One region of the Planococcus alpniumensis genome, then DNA from elsewhere that is predicted to be linked to it. Evidence: a T-box and tRNA genes for the amino acid it is inferred to sense, from the RefSeq annotation. Region 1 holds a T-box; the other holds one or more tRNA genes.

Region 1 (10,219 bases):
AGCTGTCCAGGAATTTGAGCGCTCTGTGGTGGATGGCGAGGAAAATTATATGGTTTACGCCCGGGAGGCAGAAGAGTTGAGACGCTTCCTCGGGCTTGTTCCGGTTAAAGGGCAAGGTTTGAAAGTGACTTTGCAGGACGGCGATTACACGGCTGACAATGTGAATCCGAACGACTATATTGTCCATGAAAGCCATGTATTTCAAGTGATCAACGAACTTTATCTTTCCGGAGCCGAGGCGATTGCAGTGAATGGGCAGCGGATTCACGGCAATTCCCATATTGTCTGCACGGGTCCTGTCATCACAGTCGACGGCATCCAGCATCCTGCGCCATTCATGATCGAAGCGATCGGCAGTCCAGAGGTGTTGACTGCCTCCATGCAGCTGTCAGGCGGCGTTCAGGATCAGCTCGTCAACGATAACCTCACTGTTACGCTTGATTCAGGGCAAGTCATCCGCATGCCGGCACTTTTGTCGGAGTTGGAGGCAGGAGGATGAGGATGCAAAAACGAATCACGGGCCGTTTTACGGTCATTCTTTTTATTATCGGTTTTATGACAGCGACACAATACAATACTATAAATACGGATGATAGCCGGGATTCCCGCGATACGTGGGAAATCCGCCAGCAATTATCAAGGGAAAAGCAACTTTATTCGGAACTGCTGTCAGAAATCAGTTTGCTTGAAGACACACTTGGCAAGTATAGCGACGAAGCGACTCAAGACCCGGAAGCGGTTTTGAAAGAAACGGTTGCAGATTTACGGAGCACCGCTGGTTTTTCGCAAGTGACTGGGCCGGGAATCGAACTCGAGATCCGCCCATCACTTGAAGCGATTGCGCTTGGAACCGAGATAACGGAAATTCCGCCGGATTTATTGATTCGTTTGGTGAATGAAATCAACCGCTTTGACGGCATTGAGTTAGCGATTGCAGGGGAGCGTATCATCAACACGACCGCAATACGCGATATCAATGGCTACACCACGGTCAACGCAGACCCCATCTCGACGCCGCCATTCACAATCGGCATTACGGCAACGAGCATGGAGGAAGCGCGGAAACTTGCAAGTCATCTGACGGCATCCGCGATTCATGATGATTTTTACATAGACGATTTGACGATAACTATTTCAGAGCTGCAGGAAGAATTGGTGCTGCCGGCTTTTGACAAAGAAATCAACATGGAGCATCTACAAGCTGTGGAGGGGGAGTAGGGATGTGGATATCGATTCTTGGATTGCTGTTGGGCATTTCGCTTGGCTTGTTGACGGATATCCAAATACCGCCTGAATACGCCAGTTATTTATCGATAGCGGTACTTGCTTCCCTGGATACACTCTTTGGAGGCATAAGGGCTCACTTGCAGCAAGTATACGACGACAAAGTTTTTGTTTCGGGGTTTTTCTTCAATATTGTTCTTGCCGCAGGCCTCGCTTTTCTCGGTGTCCATTTAGGTGTAGATTTGTATTTGGCAGCCATTTTCGCATTCGGCGTCCGGCTATTCCAGAATATTGCGGTGATCCGCCGCATTTTGCTTTCGAAATGGACCGAAAAAAACAAGCTTGGTGAGGCGAATTGACGAATTGCAGGAAAATTTTCTAAGTTTCGCTATTTTACTTAGACAAGGTGTGTATTTTACAATAGAATGTAATGTAGAGAAGTTTTATAAGGAGGTGCCACGAGTTGAGTCAATCAGAATTATATGTAAGTTTGGATATCGGGTCTTCCTCCGTTAAAGTATTAATCGGAGAAATGACCAATAAATCGTTGCACGTCATCGGCGTCGGCAACGTCAAATCTAATGGAATTAAAAAAGGTGCGATTGTTGATATAGATGCAACTGTCCAGTCCATCAAAAAAGCTGTCGATCAGGCAGAGCGAATGATCGGCAAAGAAATCCACGAAGTCGTGCTGGGCATTCCAGCCAACCAAGTGGCATTGCAGCCGGTTAAAGGAATCGTTGCAGTAAACAGCGAGAACCGTGAAATCACGGATGAGGACCTGGAACGCGTGTTGGAAGCGGCACAAGTAATGTCGATTCCGCCAGAACGTGAATTGGTCAATATCATTCCTGAAGAATATGTCGTCGATCACCTTGGCGAGATCAAAGACCCTAGAGGCATGATCGGCATCCGTCTTGAAATGGATGGTACAATGGTAACGACTTCGAAAACGGTCTTGCACAATGTGCTTCGCTGTGTTGAACGCGCGGGTCTTGAAATCCGCGAGATTTATGTTCAGCCGCTAGTAGCCGGAAGCTATGCGTTGACGGAAGATGAAAAGAACCACGGAACGGCCTGCATCGATATTGGCGGTGGGTCGACTTCAATCGCAGTATTCCGTGATGGCCACCTGCGTGCGGCATCGGTCATTCCCGTCGGAGGCGACCATGTGACGAAAGATTTGTCGATTGTCTTGAAAACCCCGACAGAGCAAGCTGAAAAAATCAAGCTCGAACATGGCCACGCGTTCTTTGACGACGCTTCTGAAGAAGAAGTATTCGAAGTGCCGGTGATCGGTTCGGATTCAAGAGAACAATATAGCCAAAAATACATATCTGAAATAATCGGAGTTCGCATGGAAGAACTTTTCGAATTGATTTTGGATGAGTTATATCGCCTTGGCATCGATGAGCTGCCTGGCGGTGTCGTATTGACAGGCGGGATGGCCAAAATGGACGGCCTTCCAGAACTGGCAAGAAGCATTCTCCAAACGCGGGTGCGCCTGTTCACGCCTGAGTTTATCGGAGTTCGCGAGCCGCAGTATACAACAGCGGTTGGATTGATCCAATACGCTTACGCAGAAGATTTGTTCTACGGAAACGTCGGCCATAGTTCAGCAGCTGCACATTCGCAGAAACCTGAGTATGTGGAGCAGCAGCCGAAAAAGCAAAAACAGCCGAAACAACCGAAACAGGATAACGAAGGTGTCGTAAGCAAAGCCAAAAAAATGTTTGATCGTTTTTTTGAATAAAATCATCATTGTGTCCGGCTTATGTTCAAAAGCTGAGCAATCTTAGGAGGAAAAAGAATGTTGGAATTTGATACAAATATCGATGCATTAGCCGTAATTAAAGTCATTGGTGTCGGTGGCGGCGGAAACAACGCAGTCAACCGGATGATCGAACATGGAGTTCAAGGGGTGGAATTCATCGCTGTCAACACAGATGCGCAAGCCTTGAACCTTTCGAAAGCAGAAACACGCCTGCAAATCGGCGGAAAATTGACACGCGGACTTGGCGCCGGCGCTAACCCGGATGTCGGGAAAAAAGCAGCAGAAGAAAGCAAAGAACAAATCGAAGAAGCTTTGCGCGGAGCCGATATGGTCTTCGTAACTGCCGGCATGGGCGGGGGCACCGGTACGGGTGCTGCACCGGTCATCGCAGGTATCGCTAAAGAACTTGGCGCATTGACAGTGGGCGTCGTTACTCGTCCGTTCACATTCGAAGGCCGCAAGCGTTCGACTCAGGCTATCGGCGGAATCGCGACAATGAAAGAATCAGTCGATACATTGATCGTCATCCCGAATGACCGTCTACTCGAAATCGTCGACAAAAACACGCCGATGCTTGAAGCATTCCGTGAAGCGGATAATGTCCTTCGCCAAGGTGTACAAGGCATCTCTGATTTGATCGCGGTTCCTGGCCTTATCAACCTTGACTTCGCCGACGTGAAAACGATCATGTCGAACAAAGGCTCAGCGCTTATGGGTATCGGTGTCTCTTCAGGAGAAAACCGCGCTGCCGAAGCTGCGAAAAAAGCCGTATCAAGCCCATTGCTTGAAGTATCTGTCGATGGGGCAAAAGGCGTCTTGATGAACATTACTGGCGGTTCGAACTTGAGCTTGTATGAAGTACAGGAGGCTGCCGATATCGTCGCATCCGCTTCAGATGAAGAAGTGAACATGATCTTCGGTTCCGTTATCAACGATAACTTGAAAGATGAAATCGTCGTCACGGTTATCGCTACTGGATTCAACGAAGAACAATTGAACCCTGCTGGACGCGCACCACGCGGATCTGGATTGAACGCAAACCGCATTCAGTCGATTCAGCAGCAAAACCCGGCTCCTTCTATTCGTGAAGCACGCCGCGAAGAACAGTCCCAGCGCCGCGAAGAGCAAACTCCTTATTACAACCAGGAGCCTCAGCGCCAGGATAAGCAAAGTGAAGATGCGTTGGACATCCCGACATTCCTACGCAACAGACAAAAACGCCGTTAATACGAAAACAGCTGCCGATTCGGCAGCTGTTTTTTCTTTTAGGAGGGCATGGAGGTTTTTAAAAAGTCGGTTGCCACGATTCCTTCATAAATTCGTTGAAAAATAGCTGTCTTTATTGTTTTAATGCCGGGCTGAATTGATAAATTTGCTTTGGCTTGGTACAATAAAGTGAACGTCTATAGAAAAGTTGTGAGCAGATGAAAGCGATTAAACCGATATTTGAAGAAATGGCCCATACATTAAATGAAATCAATAGCGGCATTGAAATCGTCGCAGTCACAAAACAAGTTGGAATCGACAGAACACAGGAAGCCGTTGATGCGGGTATCCGCCACCTGGGCGAAAACCGTCCGGAAGGCCTCAAGCTGAAACACGGGGAGATCAAAGGCGATGTCGTTTGGCATTATATCGGCACGCTTCAGTCACGGAAAGTCAAGGACGTGATTGGTCTCATCGATTATCTTCATTCCCTGGACCGTATGAGTTTGGCGAAAGAAATTCAAAAACGTGCCGATCAGCCTGTCAATTGCTTTATCCAAGTCAATGTTTCCGGTGAGGATTCCAAAAGCGGCTTTCCTCCTGAGGAAGTTCCTGCTGTTATCGAATCCTTGAAGGAATTCGATAAGGTGCGTGTGGTCGGCTTGATGACCATGGCACCGAACACAGATGATGAAGCTTTATTGAGAGCGACTTTTAAAGGATTGAAAGAGTTGCAGCAGCAAATTGCAGCCAAGAAATGGGCGCACGCCCCTTGCACAGAATTGTCGATGGGCATGTCGAATGATTACTTGATTGCGGCTGAAGAAGGCGCGACGTTTGTCCGCGTCGGGACCGCATTGGTAGGGTCGGAAAGTGAGGCGGAAAGATGAGCATGAAGGATAAATTCAAGAATTTCTTTTACCTGGATGAGTACGAGGAAGATCCTGTCCAGGAAGAACGCAAGCAGCGTCCTGTGCAGCGTTATGAGAAGCCGGCCCCGGCAGCAGCTGCCGAACAGCCGCAGAAGAAAGCACCAAAGCCAATGAAAGAACGCCGTGAGAATTTGGAGGAACCTACCGTGCAGAATATAGTCAATTTGCAGAATTCATCTGCTTCTTCATCAAAAGTCAGCTTGGCGGAACCGCGTGTCTATGCGGAAGCGCAGGATATTGCGGAGAGCTTGAAAACAAAACAGGCCGTCGTGGTCAACTTACAGCGCATTGAACGGGACCAAGGCCTCCGGATCATCGATTTCCTGAGCGGCACTGTTTATGCACTAGGCGGGGACATTCAGCGCATTGGGACCGACATCTTCCTGTGCGTGCCGGACACGGTCGAAGTGGATGGCGCCATCTCCGATTATTATCACGACGATCAACAATAGAAAGGTGCTAAAAATCGAATGATTCTTCTTATCAATATACTACTTGGAGCTATAAACATTTATTTCTATTTGCTGATCATCAGTGTCTTCATGAGCTGGGTGCCGAGTATCAAGGAATCTGCTTTCGGGCAGGCCATTTCCCGCATCACCGATCCTTATCTGGATATTTTCCGCCGCTTTATCCCGCCGATCGGCATGATCGATATCTCGCCGATTGTGGCCATTTTCACATTGAGCCTCGCAAGCCAAGGAATCCTCACATTGGCTGACTACCTTCTCTGATAAGAAGCTGAACCAACAGCAGCTGATATAGGAAGACGGAGAATCCATTTCTCTGTCTTTTTTATTTGCAGCAAACAGCGAGAGGGTTTTTCTTCTGTTTGTAGAATGCTTGTTAAACAACGAATGAATCCAAGAACCGGAGGGAACGGCACATGGAAGAGATATTCCAGCATTTCCGCAAAGATGAACAACAATTTATCGAGCAGGCATCCGACTGGCTGCGAGATGTAGAAGATATGTATGCACCGAAGCTCACGGATTTTCTGGACCCGCGCCAGCGCTTTATCGTCAAATCGCTGATCGGCGGCAGGGATGTGGAAATGGCTGCTTCCGGCTTGTTCAACCAAGCAGAGCGCCAGCGCGTCTTGCTGCATCCTTCGTATTACGTTCCGGAAGAAAGTGATTTCCAAGTCACCATGTTCGAATTGCGGTATCCTGTCAAATTCGTTACATTGAAGCATCCGGACATTCTCGGTGCGCTCATGTCGCTCGGCTTGGAGCGGGGAAAATTCGGGGATATCCGAATTGGCGACGGCACCGTGCAGCTCGCAGTGATGACAGAAATAGCGCCGTATTTGCGCGCCAATTTTATTAGCGCCGGCAAAGTGAAAGTCCAGCTCGAAGAAGTGACCGACCCCGCCAACTATCTCCCAGTCATCGAGGAGTGGACGGAAGAGGCGCATACGGTCAGTTCGCTGCGGCTCGACACGGTCATGAGCTCGGTCTATAAGATTTCCCGCCAGAAAGCAGCCGCATTGATTAATGGCGGTAAAGTGAAAGTCAATTGGACAGCACAAGAAAGTGTGTCGTTTGAACTCCACGAATCCGATTTGATTTCAGCGAGAGGGCTCGGGCGCGTGCAAATCATCGCGATTGAAGGGCGAACGAAAAAGGACAAGATCCGCCTGCAGGTCGGCAAATTGGAATTGAAAAAATAAAACACCAGCGAATGTGGTGAATATTACTGAAATTTCTCGCCATGAGCGGTATAATGAGTGTAACTATGCAGAGAGTAAGGAGAGATACGATGCCTTTATCACCATTAGATATACATAATAAAGAGTTCAGCCGCGCATTCCGTGGTTATCAAGAAGATGAGGTCAATGAATTCCTCGAACAAATCATGAAGGATTATGAAAAAGTCATTAAAGAACGCACTGAAATGGAAGAGCGCATGAAATCGACGGATGAGCGCATGGGCCATTTCACGAATCTGGAAACGACTTTGCAGAAATCGATCTTCGTCGCTCAAGAAGCGTCAGAAGAAGTCCGCCGAAACGCCCAGAAAGAAGCGGATTTGATCGTCCAGGAAGCGGAGAAGAATGCAGACCGCATCGTCAATGAATCCCTTGCGAAAGCGCGCCGCATCGCGACCGAAATCGAAGAGTTGAAAAAGCAGTCGAAGATTTTCCGCAACCGTTTCAAGATGCTGGTGGAAGCACAGCTGGACTTGATCGAAACGGAAGACTGGAACACCTTGCTGGAATACGACCTGGATACAGAAAATATCGACCAGCTCGAAAAGAAAGAATCAGGAAGCGCGGCGAAGGAATAAGCCCGCTCTTGACGGAGGCCTATTCTGCTTCTATAATTACGACATACTTATAAACGCATTGATGGAGACAGTACGAAACGGAAATCCGATCGAGCGAGCCGGGGGCGGTGGAAGCCTGGCGCGGTGCCGTCTTGGAAAATCACTCCTGAGCTGGACCGGTGAACGCAAGTAACCGGGCCCGTCCCCGCCACGTTACGGTGTAGAGTTGGCAGCTTACAGCTGCAACAAGGGTGGTACCGCGAGCTTCTCGTCCCTTTCCAGGGATGGGGGCTTTTTATTATGCTTACAGGAGGAATGGAAAATGGATTATAAAGATACATTATTGATGCCAAAAACCGAGTTTCCGATGCGCGGCAATTTGCCGAACCGGGAACCTGAAATGCAAAAGAAATGGGAAGAAATGGACATCTATAAAAAAGTCCAGGACCGGACAAAAGGACGTCCGTTCTTCGTGCTTCATGACGGGCCGCCATATGCAAACGGCGACCTTCACATGGGCCATGCATTGAACAAAGTATTGAAGGACATGATCGTCCGCTCGCGCAGCATGATGGGCTTCCATGCCCCGTACGTCCCAGGCTGGGATACACACGGTTTGCCAATCGAGCAGGCGTTGACCAATAAAGGTGTCAACCGCAAAGAATTGTCACTTGCGGAATTCCGCAAGCTCTGCGAAGAGTACGCGTACGAACAAATCGACAGCCAGCGCTCGCAATTCAAGCGGATCGGCGTGCGCGGTGACTGGGAAAACCCATACGTCACCTTGAAGCCTTCCTATGAAGCACGCCAAATCGAAGTATTCGGCAAAATGGCCAATAAAGGCTATATCTATAAAGGCTTGAAGCCGGTCTACTGGTCCCCATCCAGTGAATCTTCGCTTGCTGAAGCGGAGATCGAGTATCACGATAAAAAATCACCTTCGATTTACGTGTCATTCCCGGTTGCAGACGGAAAAGGCGTATTGGATGAAGGCGTTAAGCTGGTCATCTGGACGACGACGCCTTGGACAATCCCTGCCAACCTCGGAATCTCTGTACATGCTGATTTGGATTACGTGGAAGTCGCTCACGGCGGTTCGAAATTCGTCGTTGCGAAAGATTTGCTCGAAGAAGTGGCGAAAGAGCTAGAATGGACGGATTACGAAGTCGTCCGCACAGTGAAAGGCCAGGAACTGGAGCATATCCAGGCAAAACACCCATTGTACGACCGCACGTCACTCGTCATGCTTGGCGACCACGTCACGACCGATTCCGGTACAGGCTGCGTCCATACCGCTCCTGGACACGGGGAAGATGACTTTTTGATCGGCAAGAGATACGGCTTGGACGTGCTCTGCCCAGTCGATGAGCGCGGCGTCATGACAGACGAAGCGCCAGGATTTGCTGGTGAGTTCTATGACAAAGCGAACAAATCGATCACCGAAGCGCTCGACGAAGCAGGCGCACTAGAAGCACTATCATTTATCACCCACTCCTATCCGCATGACTGGCGCACGAAAAAGCCGGTTATCTACCGTGCAACGGCGCAATGGTTCGTATCGATTGATGCGTTCCGCGACCAGATCTTAAAAGCGATTGATGAAACATCGTTCACACCGGCGTGGGGCGAAACCCGCCTTTATAATATGTTGCGCGACCGCGGAGACTGGAACATTTCCCGCCAGCGCGTATGGGGTGTTCCAATTCCGGTATTTTATGCAGAAAACGGCGATCCGGTCATCACGGAAGAAACAATTGCGCATATTGCCGACTTATTCCGCGAGCACGGATCGAATATCTGGTTCGAGCGCACGGCAGCGGAATTATTGCCGGAAGGCTTTACGCACCCGAGCAGCCCGAACGGCATCTTTACGAAAGAAATGGACATCATGGACGTATGGTTCGATTCTGGTTCGTCCCACCAGGCAGTGCTCGATGAGCGCGAAGACCTGCAATACCCTGCTGACCTCTACCTTGAAGGTTCTGACCAATACCGCGGCTGGTTCAACTCATCGCTTACGACGAGCGTCGCCATCAACGGCATCGCCCCGTATAAAGGGGTCTTGAGCCACGGCTTTACATTGGATGGCAATGGCCGCAAAATGAGTAAATCGCTCGGCAATACCATTGTGCCGGCGAAAGTCATGAACCAAATGGGTGCGGACATCCTGCGCCTATGGGTTTCTTCTGTGGACTACACGGCGGATGTGCGCGTATCGGATGACAACTTCAAACAAGTTTCCGAAGTGTACCGCAAGATCCGCAACACGCTGAAATTCCTTCACGGCAACTTGGCTGATTTCGATGAGACAAAAGATCGCGTGCCGTTTGAAGACATGCGTGAAATGGACCAGTACATGGTCATGAAATTGAACAAACTGATCGAAACAGCCACTAAAGGCTATGACAATTATGAATTCGCCTCTGTCTATTTGGCATTGAACAGCTATTGCGCGAATGATCTCAGCTCGTTCTACCTGGATGTCGCAAAAGATGTCGTCTATATCGAACGTGCCGACCATCCACATCGCCGTGCGATGCAAACAGTCATGTTCGACAGCTTGATGGCGCTTGTGAAGCTTGCTTCGCCGATCATCCCACATACGGCGGATGAAATGTGGTCGTATTTGGAATCCGCATCTGAAGAAAGTGTCCAGTTGACGGACTTCCCAGAAGCAGTGGAGCGTCCTGAATTCAAGGATCTTGAAGCGAAATGGAGCCGTTTCATGGACGTTCGCGACGATGTCTTGAAAGCTTTGGAAGAAGCGCGTGCGGCGAAAACGATCGGGAAATCGCTCGAAGCGAAAGTAACGGTC
Region 2 (10,219 bases), 860 kb from region 1:
CATGACCATTTCACAGCCGATATGCAGACAGGCGTACATAACAAAAACAGACTCGGCATTCGATTTAGCGAGCAAGGCCACACGCGAATGTTCCGTGACGCCAAAATGCGCCAGCTTCCCGGCATAATCGAGCGCGAGCTTGTTCACTTGTGTAAATGTCCATTCATCCTCGCCGAATGATAAGGCCAATTGATTTCCCGTCAGGTAAGCACGCTGCGACAGCCAATTCGGATACGTCATTTTCAAAATCCTTTCTTCAAGCAAGTTCATTTATTAGCCATTGATTGAAAAAAAGCTGCCTCCGAAGAAGACAGCTCAATTCATTCATATAATCAAGGGAAACGCGGGAATTGGCCGAAGTCCGGTTTGCGTTTTTCTTTAAACGCATCGCGGCCTTCTTTCGCTTCATCCGTTGTGTAATAAAGCAAAGTCGCGTCTCCAGCCATTTGCTGAAGTCCAGCAAGGCCGTCCGTATCCGCATTCATTGCCGCTTTGACGAAACGCAATGCAGTCGGGCTCATTTCGAGCATTTCCTCGCACCATTTCACGGTTTCGTCTTCCAATTGCTCGTAAGGCACAACTGTGTTAACAAGGCCCATATCAAGCGCTTCCTGTGCATCGTATTGGCGGCACAAGTACCAGATTTCGCGAGCTTTCTTATGTCCGATGATGCGTGCCAAATAGCCGGAGCCATAGCCTGCATCAAATGAACCGACGCGCGGTCCAGTTTGGCCGAAGCGTGCGTTGTCTGCAGCAATCGTCAAATCACAAACAACGTGAAGCACGTGTCCGCCGCCGATCGCGAATCCAGCAACCATTGCAACAACCGGTTTTGGAATGACGCGGATCAAACGCTGCAAGTCCAGGACGTTAAGGCGCGGAATTTCATCTTCCCCGACGTAGCCGCCATGTCCGCGGACGGATTGATCGCCACCTGAACAGAATGCTTTTTCGCCTTCGCCTGTCAAGACGATGACGCCGACATCCGAGTTGTCGCGCGCGCGTGAAAACGCGTCGATCAATTCATGGACTGTTTTCGGGCGGAATGCATTGCGCACTTCCGGACGGTTAATGGTGATTTTTGCAATCCCATTATATGTTTCGTATTTAATGTCTTCATATGTAAGTTCTGTAACCCATTGACGTGTTGACATACTAGTCCTCCTCATTAATTCCATTTAATCGTTCCATAACCATTGTAGCAAATTCAGCCGGTTTTTCCACATGAATCGCATGTCCCGCGGAAATGATGCGGTGTTCCGCGTTTGGCAATAATTCCTCCATCTCACGCGCGATGGCGCAAAATTTCGAATCCAGTTCCCCGGTCACCAGCAAAACTGGCATATCCAATTCCGGCAAACAGTCCCAATAAGATCGCTGTGAACCTGTGCCCATGCCCTTCAAGCTATTCGCCAAACCTAGCACAGATTGTGCCAGCCGTTCTTGTCTTATTTGCTGCCGCACGTGTTCCGACAAGAATTTCTGGCTGGCAAACAACGGGATATTCTCCCATTTCTCAACGAATTGCTCTAGTCCACCATCAACAATATTAATGGCTAGCTGCGCATCCCGTTCTCGGCGCTCTTCTCTTGCAGCTTCTGTTTTCAAGCCAGGTGAAGCACTTTCCAAAATAAGCTGGTCAATGCGGTCTGGAAATTCACATGCATAGCCAAGTGCCGTACGCCCGCCCATCGAATAGCCGAGCAATGTGAATTTCTCCAACTTCATTTCCTTAAAAATGAAATCAAGGTCATCCAGCTGCCGCTCCATCGCATAACGGCTTTCGTCTGCCGGGCTTTCTGTCTGACCATGCCCGTTCAAGTCGATCGCCACTATCCTATAGTCTCTCCAGTTTTCAATGACCGTTTTCCATGTAGCGGTGCTGCCCGTAAAGCCATGGAGCAAGACTAGGACAGGAAGGGTTTCATCTCCCGACACTTCAATATGATAGTGAACTCCATTTGCCATCAATTCCATGTGTTTAGCCCCTCATCCAGCCGGCTCCACAATTTCCGGTGAATCGTTACATTATTGGCGCGGTCCGTCGCCACTTCAATGATGCGTACCGGCTTTTCTTTCGGCGTTCTGAGCGCCGACTGCAATTCTTCTACAGTCTCCGCAGAGAAATATTCCGCATCGTACATTTCAGCTGCTGCTTTAAATTGGATTCCAGTCGGTGTACCAAAAAGTTCCTCGTAATAGCGCTCTTCTTTCGACTGCGGCAAATAAGAGAATATCCCGCCGCCGTCATTATTCATGACGACAATCGTCATATCGGCAGCTTGCAGTTTCGAAGCAAGCAAACCGTTCATATCATGCAGCAAAGCCAAATCACCGATTAATAGATAGCTAGGACGTTTATTCGCTGCCTGGATCCCGAAAGCAGTCGATACCACTCCGTCTATGCCATTGGCGCCGCGGTTGGCATAAATCTGGACGTCCCGCTGCGTCACCTGGAAATACGTATCGGCATCCCGGATCGGCATACTGCTGCTAACAGTTAAATCACACCCATCGAGCTCATCAAAAAAGGCTTTCGCCAATACGCCTTCATCCAATTCTTGCTGACAATGGATAGACATCGTCTCCTGCACCAATTCCCCTGCTTTTATCCATCGTTCGAGATACGGATTCGACGATTTCGCTTCCAAACTCAACTTCCATAGGGCAGAAGCATGCTGTTGGATGTGATGCGTGACAGCAGATTGCGGATCTCTGAGCATCGGGCTTTCATCGAGCACGACATAACTCGCAAGCTCGGCTTTCCCCAAAAACAGGCTGAGTGGCTTGGATACAGGCTGAGGCCCAATCCTTACCACTACGTCCGGCGATACACTAGTAGCGAATTTCTCGTTCTTCAGCAAGGCATCATACGAATCGACGATGACACCCATTAGATCATCAGGTACATTCGAACGCAGATTCGACAACGGATCGGCAAGCACTGGCCAACCGAGGCGTCGGATAAACTCCCATTGCTCTGTTGAAATCTTTCCGGCGTTTTCCCCTGCAATTAATAGGCCTCGAGACTGTCCGAACACTTCCTTTAAAAAACTAGCTGCTTCATCAGTCAGCTGCTGGCCACTTTCAAAACGGTATAGTTCTCCTTGACTTTCATATGGCTGGTTAAAGTCAATTCCGAGCGGTTCACGGAACGGCACATTCAAATGAACCGGACCTTTTGGCGCGCTTTCAGCCATGGCTGAAGCACGCCCCAAATGCCGCTTCAGAAAGTCCAAACGGTTGCCTTGCTCCGGCAATGGCAGATCGGCCGACCATTTGACATGGGAGCCGAAAAGATTGATTTGGTTGATTGCTTGCGGAGCCCCAACTTCACGAAGTTCATGAGGTCGGTCCGCTGTCACGACAAGAAGTGGGACACGTGCGTAATAGGCTTCCACAATCGCAGGGAAATAATTGGCTGCCGCGGTCCCTGATGTACAAATCAATACAACTGAACTGTTCGAAGCTTTTGCTAAGCCAAGCGCGTAAAACCCAGCCGAACGTTCATCTATTTGCCGATACGTATCTATCCCTTCCTGTTTCATAAAGGCATAAGCAAGAGGCGTTGAACGCGAGCCCGGGCTGATAACCGCTTTTTTCACCCCGGCGTGGAGTAAGGAATGCGTAAACGCCGAAACATATTCAGTTAAAAACTCACGATTCGTCATGCAAATTTCCTCCCAGTACACGAAGCATCGGGCGGAACTTCACCCATGTCTCATCATATTCAGCTTCTGGCGTGGAGTCTGCCACAATGCCGCCGCCCGCGAATAAATAAGCTTTATCTCCATCCAGCAAAGCAGAACGGATCGCTACAGCGAATTCACCATCGCCTTTTGCATCAATCCAGCCGATTGGTGCTGCATAATACCCTCTATTTAAAGGTTCATAAGAACGGATTAAGCTCAATGCCTGCAGTTTCGGCTCTCCGCCAAGCGCAGGTGTTGGATGCAGCGCTTCGACAAGATCCAATAGCGAACTGCCATTTTTCAGCTCGCCTTCCACAGGCGTATACAAATGCTGTATATCTCGAATTTTCATTAGCTTAGGCTTTTGCGGAATGCGCGGATTAGAACAATGCTCCTCGAACACATCGCCGATCATTTGGACAACATACTGATGCTCGGAACGATTTTTCGAATCATTTAATAAGGCTTGCCCCAAGGCTTCATCCTGTTCAACGGATTGACCGCGAGGTGTAGAACCTGCTAAACAAGTAGACAAAGCTTTTTGCTGTTCCACTTTAACGAGGCGTTCTGGAGTTGCCCCGAAAAAGAATTGTTCGCCAGCTTCTAGCCCGAACAAAAAGCTTTCAGGCTGTTCATTCGCTGCCTGATAAAGGGCCGATGCGGGCGCTAAAGCTTCTTTAAAATGAAGTTCCAGCGCTCTGGCGATAACTACCTTATCGACTTCGCCTGCACGGATTACGTCTGTCACTTTTTCGATGGACCGCATATATTCTTCTTTCTTCAGTTCCTTCTTTTCTGAAACTTTGGGTTTTTGATATGCTTTTGGCTCTGAAACTTGCGCGCCGTGAATCAGTCGGTCACGTTCTTTCCGCAGCACTTCAAAATCCATAAAGCTGTTTGGTAGCTTAGTGATTAAATGGACGCTGACATATGCCTGCTCCCCCTTGATAATAAGCTGAAACGTCGGCACAGCAAAATAAGCCTGTGGGAAATTTCGCCACTCGCTCGGCTGATCGTTCAGAGGGTCAAATGAAAAACCACCGAACAACACTGGCTGCACGGCTGTCTCCTCATTCACCAATTGGGCACTCAAGGCCTTCCAATCCTTCTGAATGTTGCTGAAACGCCCTTTATAGTCATCAGCCGTTAGCACGTAAGCATGTCCAAGGCCTACCATCGTAAAGGACTTTTCACGGTTCTGCCAAAACATACGCTTGCCTTCATATTGGGTCTGCCCTGCTTCAAAAAATGCCAGAGCGGACATTGTAGATACTTCAATAGTTTCTGTATAAAAGCGATAGCCGTCAAAACGGTTCGCTTCCATCTGTTCAGTTGATGAATACGATTGTGAATTCACCGGATTACCTCCGTTTACTGCAGTTTCAATTCACTGCGATACATTTTAATCTCTATCTTCTATCATACCCCTTTCTCCGAAATTCAGCACAACATATGCTGTAAATCTCTGCGTTTTGAAGTACAATATAGGTTGGAAAGAAATGAATAGGAGAGATAGAAATGACACATTCCATACAAGCTGACAGCGGATGGCGCGTCTGGTGGCAGCTCACCCGGCCTCATACTTTAACGGCATCTTTCGCCCCGGTATTTCTTGGGACCATGATCGCGATTCATTATACCGCTTTAAATTGGACGCTATTTTTAGCCATGCTTATCGCAAGCTTACTGATTCAAGCAGCAACTAATATGTTCAATGAATATTATGATTATGCGAGAGGGCTCGATACTGAAGAATCCATTGGCATTGGTGGCGCTATCGTCCGGAATGGCGTTTCACCTAAAACCGTTTTGGTCCTGGCATTCCTGCTTTACGCGATCTCTGCGGTCTTAGGGCTTTATATTGCGGCTTCTACCAGTTGGTGGCTATTGGCAGTCGGAGGAATTGGTATGCTTGTCGGTTACTTTTACACCGGGGGGCCATACCCGATTGCTTACACGCCATTAGGTGAACTGTTTTCAGGATTGTTCATGGGTTTCCTCATCGTGATCGTCGCTTTCTATATTCAAACAGAAACGATCACCTCCACCGCTGTTATGCTGGCCGTACCCAGCACATTGCTCGTAGCAGCAATAATGATGGCCAATAACATCCGTGATATGGTCGGAGACAAAAAAAGCGGGCGTCGCACCTTAGCAATCCTAGCCGGTCGACCGGCTGCAGTAACAATTTTCACGTGGTTTTTTATTTTGTCTTATGCTTGGATTATTTTATTGGTGTTGCTCGGCATCGTGACGCCCTGGGCTTTATTGGTACTATTAAGTGTCATTAAACCACTGAAAGTAATCATGACATTTAAGCGGTACACTGAACCAATGCAAGTAATGCCAGCTATGAAAGATACAGGAATCACCAATACTTTATTCAACTTCCTCCTGGCAATTGGTTTATTAGTAGATTACTTTTTATCTTAACCCCTTAAAGCTGATGGCAATAAGCCCATCAGCTTTTTATTGTAGAAATAGTTAAAAGAAGGCTTCTCTATAAATAGCGGTGGTGAAACCATCCTTATTGCGATATATTGTATATAATATATAAAAAAGGAGGGTTCCATGAAACCAATTGTATTGGGCCTAGCCGGAGCAATGTTTTTTGCAGTCACTTTTGTTGTTAATGCTTTAATGGAAGCGCAAGGAGGTCATTGGGTATGGAGCGCGTCCCTGCGCTATCTATTTATGATCCCATTCCTCTTATTAATTGTAATTCTCAGGGGTAATTTACGCCCACTCCTCCAGGAAATGAGGAAATATAAAGTAAAATGGTTGTTATGGAGTTTCGTAGGATTCGGTCTTTTTTATGCCCCTTTATGTTTTGCAGCGGCTTACTCTCCGGGATGGCTAATCGCCGGAACTTGGCAATTCACAATTATCGCTGGCACTTTACTCGCTCCTCTTTTTTTCATTAAAGTTCATATATCCGGCCACACCGTAATACACAGACAATGTATACCAATAAAAGGGTTATTATTTTCAACTATTATCTTAGCTGGAATAACTCTTCTTCAACTTGATCATCTAACTAATGTTACTACTTCCACGTTGTTGCTTGGGCTAGTGCCTGTTTTAATTGCAGCTTTCGCTTACCCACTTGGAAATCGGAAAATGATGGAGGTTTGCGAAGGTCGGTTAGACGCATATCAACGCGTGCTTGGAATGACAATTGCTAGTCTCCCCCTTTGGTTGGTTCTCTCTATTTATGGCTTCTCGACAACTGGATTACCTTCTAATTCTCAAATTTATCAATCTTTGATAGTTGCAATCAGTTCGGGAGTAGTAGCGACAGTTCTATTCTTTATGGCTACCGATATGGTCAGAAACAACATGTCAAAGCTTGCCGCAGTTGAAGCCACACAGTCTATGGAAGTTATATTTACATTGATAGGTGAACTTTTTCTTTTAAACATTGCATTTCCATCTCCCGTAGCATTAATTGGCTTAACAATGGTAATACTAGGAATGGCAGTACACAGTTTTGCTTCCCGTCATGAACAAAATTCAGAAAATGAAAAAAGCGTTATGCATATGAATGCATAACGCTTTTTAATATGACCCCTACGGGATTCGAACCCGTGTTACCGCCGTGAAAGGGCGGTGTCTTAACCGCTTGACCAAGGGGCCAAATACTGGCGGAGAAGGAGGGATTTGAACCCTCGCGCCGGTGTTACCGACCTACACCCTTAGCAGGGGCGCCTCTTCAGCCACTTGAGTACTTCCCCAGTATGGCTCCGAAGGTAGGACTCGAACCTACGACCATCGCATTAACAGTGCGGTGCTCTACCACTGAGCTACTTCGGAACAATGGTGGGCCTAAGTGGACTCGAACCACCGACCTCACGCTTATCAGGCGTGCGCTCTAACCAGCTGAGCTATAGGCCCATTGTTGGAGCGGGTGAAGGGAATCGAACCCTCATCATCAGCTTGGAAGGCTGAGGTTTTACCACTAAACTACACCCGCAATATGGTGGGTCAGGACGGAATCGAACCGCCGACACTTAGAGCTTCAATCTAATGCTCTACCGACTGAGCTACTGACCCACATATTCATAAAAATGGCGGTCCCGACCGGGATCGAACCGGCGATCTCCTGCGTGACAGGCAGGCATGTTAACCGCTACACCACGGGACCATTTGGTTGCGGGGGCAGGATTTGAACCTGCGACCTTTGGGTTATGAGCCCAACGAGCTACCGAACTGCTCCACCCCGCGATAATAGTATTGAATAAAAATTGTCCACTCATTTTTAAAAAATGGAGGAGGAAGAGGGATTCGAACCCCCGCGGGATTTGACTCCCCTGTCGGTTTTCAAGACCGATCCCTTCAGCCAAACTTGGGTATTCCTCCGTGATAAACATTAAATGGTGGACCTTGCAGGACTCGAACCTGCGACCGGACGGTTATGAGCCGTCTGCTCTAACCAACTGAGCTAAAGGTCCTAAAAAAGTGGCGGCAGAGGGGATCGAACCCCCGACCTTACGGGTATGAACCGTACGCTCTAGCCAGCTGAGCTACGCCGCCAGGATCTTTAAATAGTATAGTTGGTGGAGCCTAGCGGGATCGAACCGCTGACCTCCTGCGTGCAAGGCAGGCGCTCTCCCAGCTGAGCTAAGGCCCCATAAAGTGGTCGGGAAGACAGGATTCGAACCTGCGACCCCTTGGTCCCAAACCAAGTGCTCTACCAAGCTGAGCTACTTCCCGACTAAATAGGATGATGACAAAATATGGCGCGCCCGAGAGGACTCGAACCTCTAACCGCTTGATTCGTAGTCAAGTACTCTATCCAATTGAGCTACGGGCGCATAATATAAAATTTTATAAAACAGTGGTGCCGAGGACCGGAATCGAACCGGTACGGTAGTCACCTACCGCAGGATTTTAAGTCCTGTGCGTCTGCCAGTTCCGCCACCCCGGCGGGGCATTGGACAGATAAAAAATTGGAGCGGAAGACGGGGGTCGAACCCGCGACCTCCACCTTGGCAAGGTGGCGTTCTACCACTGAACTACTTCCGCTTGGTGCGGGTGAAGGGAGTCGAACCCCCACGCCCGAAGGCGCTAGATCCTAAGTCTAGTGCGTCTGCCAGTTCCGCCACACCCGCGTGGCAATTATGAAATTAAAATGGTGAGCCATGAAGGATTCGAACCTTCGACCCTCTGATTAAAAGTCAGATGCTCTACCAACTGAGCTAATGGCTCAAACATGAGTGGTGCCGGAGAAAGGACTTGAACCCTCAACCTACTGATTACAAGTCAGTTGCTCTACCAGTTGAGCTACTCCGGCATGGAGAAAAAATGGTGGAGGATGACGGGATCGAACCGCCGACCCTCTGCTTGTAAGGCAGATGCTCTCCCAGCTGAGCTAATCCTCCGTATGTATGCCCAGCGACGTCCTACTCTCACAGGGGGAACCCCCCAACTACCATCGGCGCAAAAGAGCTTAACTTCCGTGTTCGGGATGGGAACGGGTGTGGCCTCTTTGCCATCATCACTGGACTATAAGGTTTTTTGAAAGACAAGATTTATTATACCAACTCTGACGAGTTTTACAAGTCTTTTTTGCCCGAAGGCAAAAATTCTTATTCTTTCAAAACTGGATAAATCGACATTGGGGGAAACTTGCGTTTCAGTTATTGGTTAAGTCCTCGATCGATTAGTATTCGTCAGCTGCACGTGTCGCCACGCTTCCACCCCGAACCTATCTACCTCATCGTCTTTGAGGGATCTTACTTGCTTGCGCAATGGGAAATCTCATCTTGAGGGGGGCTTCGTGCTTAGATGCTTTCAGCACTTATCCCGGCCACACATAGCTACCCAGCGATGCTCTTGGCAGAACAACTGGTACACCAGCGGTGTGTCCATCCCGGTCCTCTCGTACTAAGGACAGCTCCTCTCAAATTTCCTGCGCCCGCGACGGATAGGGACCGAACTGTCTCACGACGTTCTGAACCCAGCTCGCGTACCGCTTTAATGGGCGAACAGCCCAACCCTTGGGACCGACTACAGCCCCAGGATGCGATGAGCCGACATCGAGGTGCCAAACCTCCCCGTCGATGTGGACTCTTGGGGGAGATAAGCCTGTTATCCCCGGGGTAGCTTTTATCCGTTGAGCGATGGCCCTTCCATGCGGAACCACCGGATCACTAAGTCCGTCTTTCGACCCTGCTCGACCTGTCCGTCTCGCAGTCAAGCTCCCTTGCGCCTTTACACTCTGCGAATGATTTCCAACCATTCTGAGGGAACCTTTGAGCGCCTCCGTTACTCTTTAGGAGGCGACCGCCCCAGTCAAACTGCCCGCCTGACACTGTCTCCCAAGCCGCTAAGGCTTGTGGGTTAGAAGTTCAATACAACCAGGGTAGTATCCCACCGACGCCTCCCCCGAAGCTGGCGCTCCGGGTTCTCTGGCTCCTACCTATCCTGTACAAGTTGCACCAAAATTCAATATCAGGCTACAGTAAAGCTCCACGGGGTCTTTCCGTCCTGTCGCGGGTAACCTGCATCTTCACAGGTACTATAAT

What was found. A T-box is a leader RNA that pairs with one kind of tRNA and senses whether it is charged. The one in region 1 lies ahead of ileS (isoleucine--tRNA ligase), so its partner is inferred to be a tRNA-Ile.
Region 2: it encodes a tRNA-Ile, which carries the amino acid that the T-box ahead of ileS (isoleucine--tRNA ligase) is inferred to sense. The anticodon was not compared.

What each region holds. Positions count from the first base shown of each region.
Region 1 is NZ_JAAMTH010000001.1:2,147,980-2,158,198, reverse strand. It holds gene G3255_RS11030 (DUF881 domain-containing protein) at 1-499, shown strand, start outside; gene G3255_RS11025 (DUF881 domain-containing protein) at 502-1,218, shown strand; gene G3255_RS11020 (small basic family protein) at 1,221-1,583, shown strand; gene ftsA (cell division protein FtsA) at 1,688-2,977, shown strand; gene ftsZ (cell division protein FtsZ) at 3,035-4,225, shown strand; gene G3255_RS11005 (YggS family pyridoxal phosphate-dependent enzyme) at 4,423-5,094, shown strand; gene G3255_RS11000 (cell division protein SepF) at 5,091-5,588, shown strand; gene G3255_RS10995 (YggT family protein) at 5,607-5,870, shown strand; gene G3255_RS10990 (YlmH family RNA-binding protein) at 6,023-6,808, shown strand; gene G3255_RS10985 (DivIVA domain-containing protein) at 6,898-7,425, shown strand; T-box leader at 7,475-7,683, shown strand; gene ileS (isoleucine--tRNA ligase) at 7,727-10,219, shown strand, end outside.
Region 2 is NZ_JAAMTH010000001.1:1,286,436-1,296,654, reverse strand. It holds gene G3255_RS06650 (o-succinylbenzoate--CoA ligase) at 1-240, opposite strand, end outside; gene menB (1,4-dihydroxy-2-naphthoyl-CoA synthase) at 333-1,154, opposite strand; gene menH (2-succinyl-6-hydroxy-2,4-cyclohexadiene-1-carboxylate synthase) at 1,156-1,977, opposite strand; gene menD (2-succinyl-5-enolpyruvyl-6-hydroxy-3-cyclohexene-1-carboxylic-acid synthase) at 1,968-3,671, opposite strand; gene G3255_RS06630 (isochorismate synthase) at 3,658-5,049, opposite strand; gene G3255_RS06625 (1,4-dihydroxy-2-naphthoate polyprenyltransferase) at 5,211-6,125, shown strand; gene G3255_RS06620 (DMT family transporter) at 6,264-7,244, shown strand; tRNA gene G3255_RS06615 (tRNA-Glu) at 7,257-7,328, opposite strand; tRNA gene G3255_RS06610 (tRNA-Ser) at 7,335-7,426, opposite strand; tRNA gene G3255_RS06605 (tRNA-Asn) at 7,431-7,505, opposite strand; tRNA gene G3255_RS06600 (tRNA-Ile) at 7,510-7,586, opposite strand; tRNA gene G3255_RS06595 (tRNA-Gly) at 7,592-7,665, opposite strand; tRNA gene G3255_RS06590 (tRNA-Phe) at 7,670-7,745, opposite strand; tRNA gene G3255_RS06585 (tRNA-Asp) at 7,761-7,836, opposite strand; tRNA gene G3255_RS06580 (tRNA-Met) at 7,840-7,916, opposite strand; tRNA gene G3255_RS06575 (tRNA-Ser) at 7,959-8,051, opposite strand; tRNA gene G3255_RS06570 (tRNA-Ile) at 8,067-8,143, opposite strand; tRNA gene G3255_RS06565 (tRNA-Met) at 8,152-8,225, opposite strand; tRNA gene G3255_RS06560 (tRNA-Ala) at 8,247-8,322, opposite strand; tRNA gene G3255_RS06555 (tRNA-Pro) at 8,329-8,405, opposite strand; tRNA gene G3255_RS06550 (tRNA-Arg) at 8,430-8,506, opposite strand; tRNA gene G3255_RS06545 (tRNA-Leu) at 8,531-8,619, opposite strand; tRNA gene G3255_RS06540 (tRNA-Gly) at 8,643-8,717, opposite strand; tRNA gene G3255_RS06535 (tRNA-Leu) at 8,719-8,803, opposite strand; tRNA gene G3255_RS06530 (tRNA-Lys) at 8,825-8,900, opposite strand; tRNA gene G3255_RS06525 (tRNA-Thr) at 8,910-8,985, opposite strand; tRNA gene G3255_RS06520 (tRNA-Val) at 8,998-9,073, opposite strand; rRNA gene rrf (5S ribosomal RNA) at 9,082-9,197, opposite strand; rRNA gene G3255_RS06510 (23S ribosomal RNA) at 9,335-10,219, opposite strand, start outside.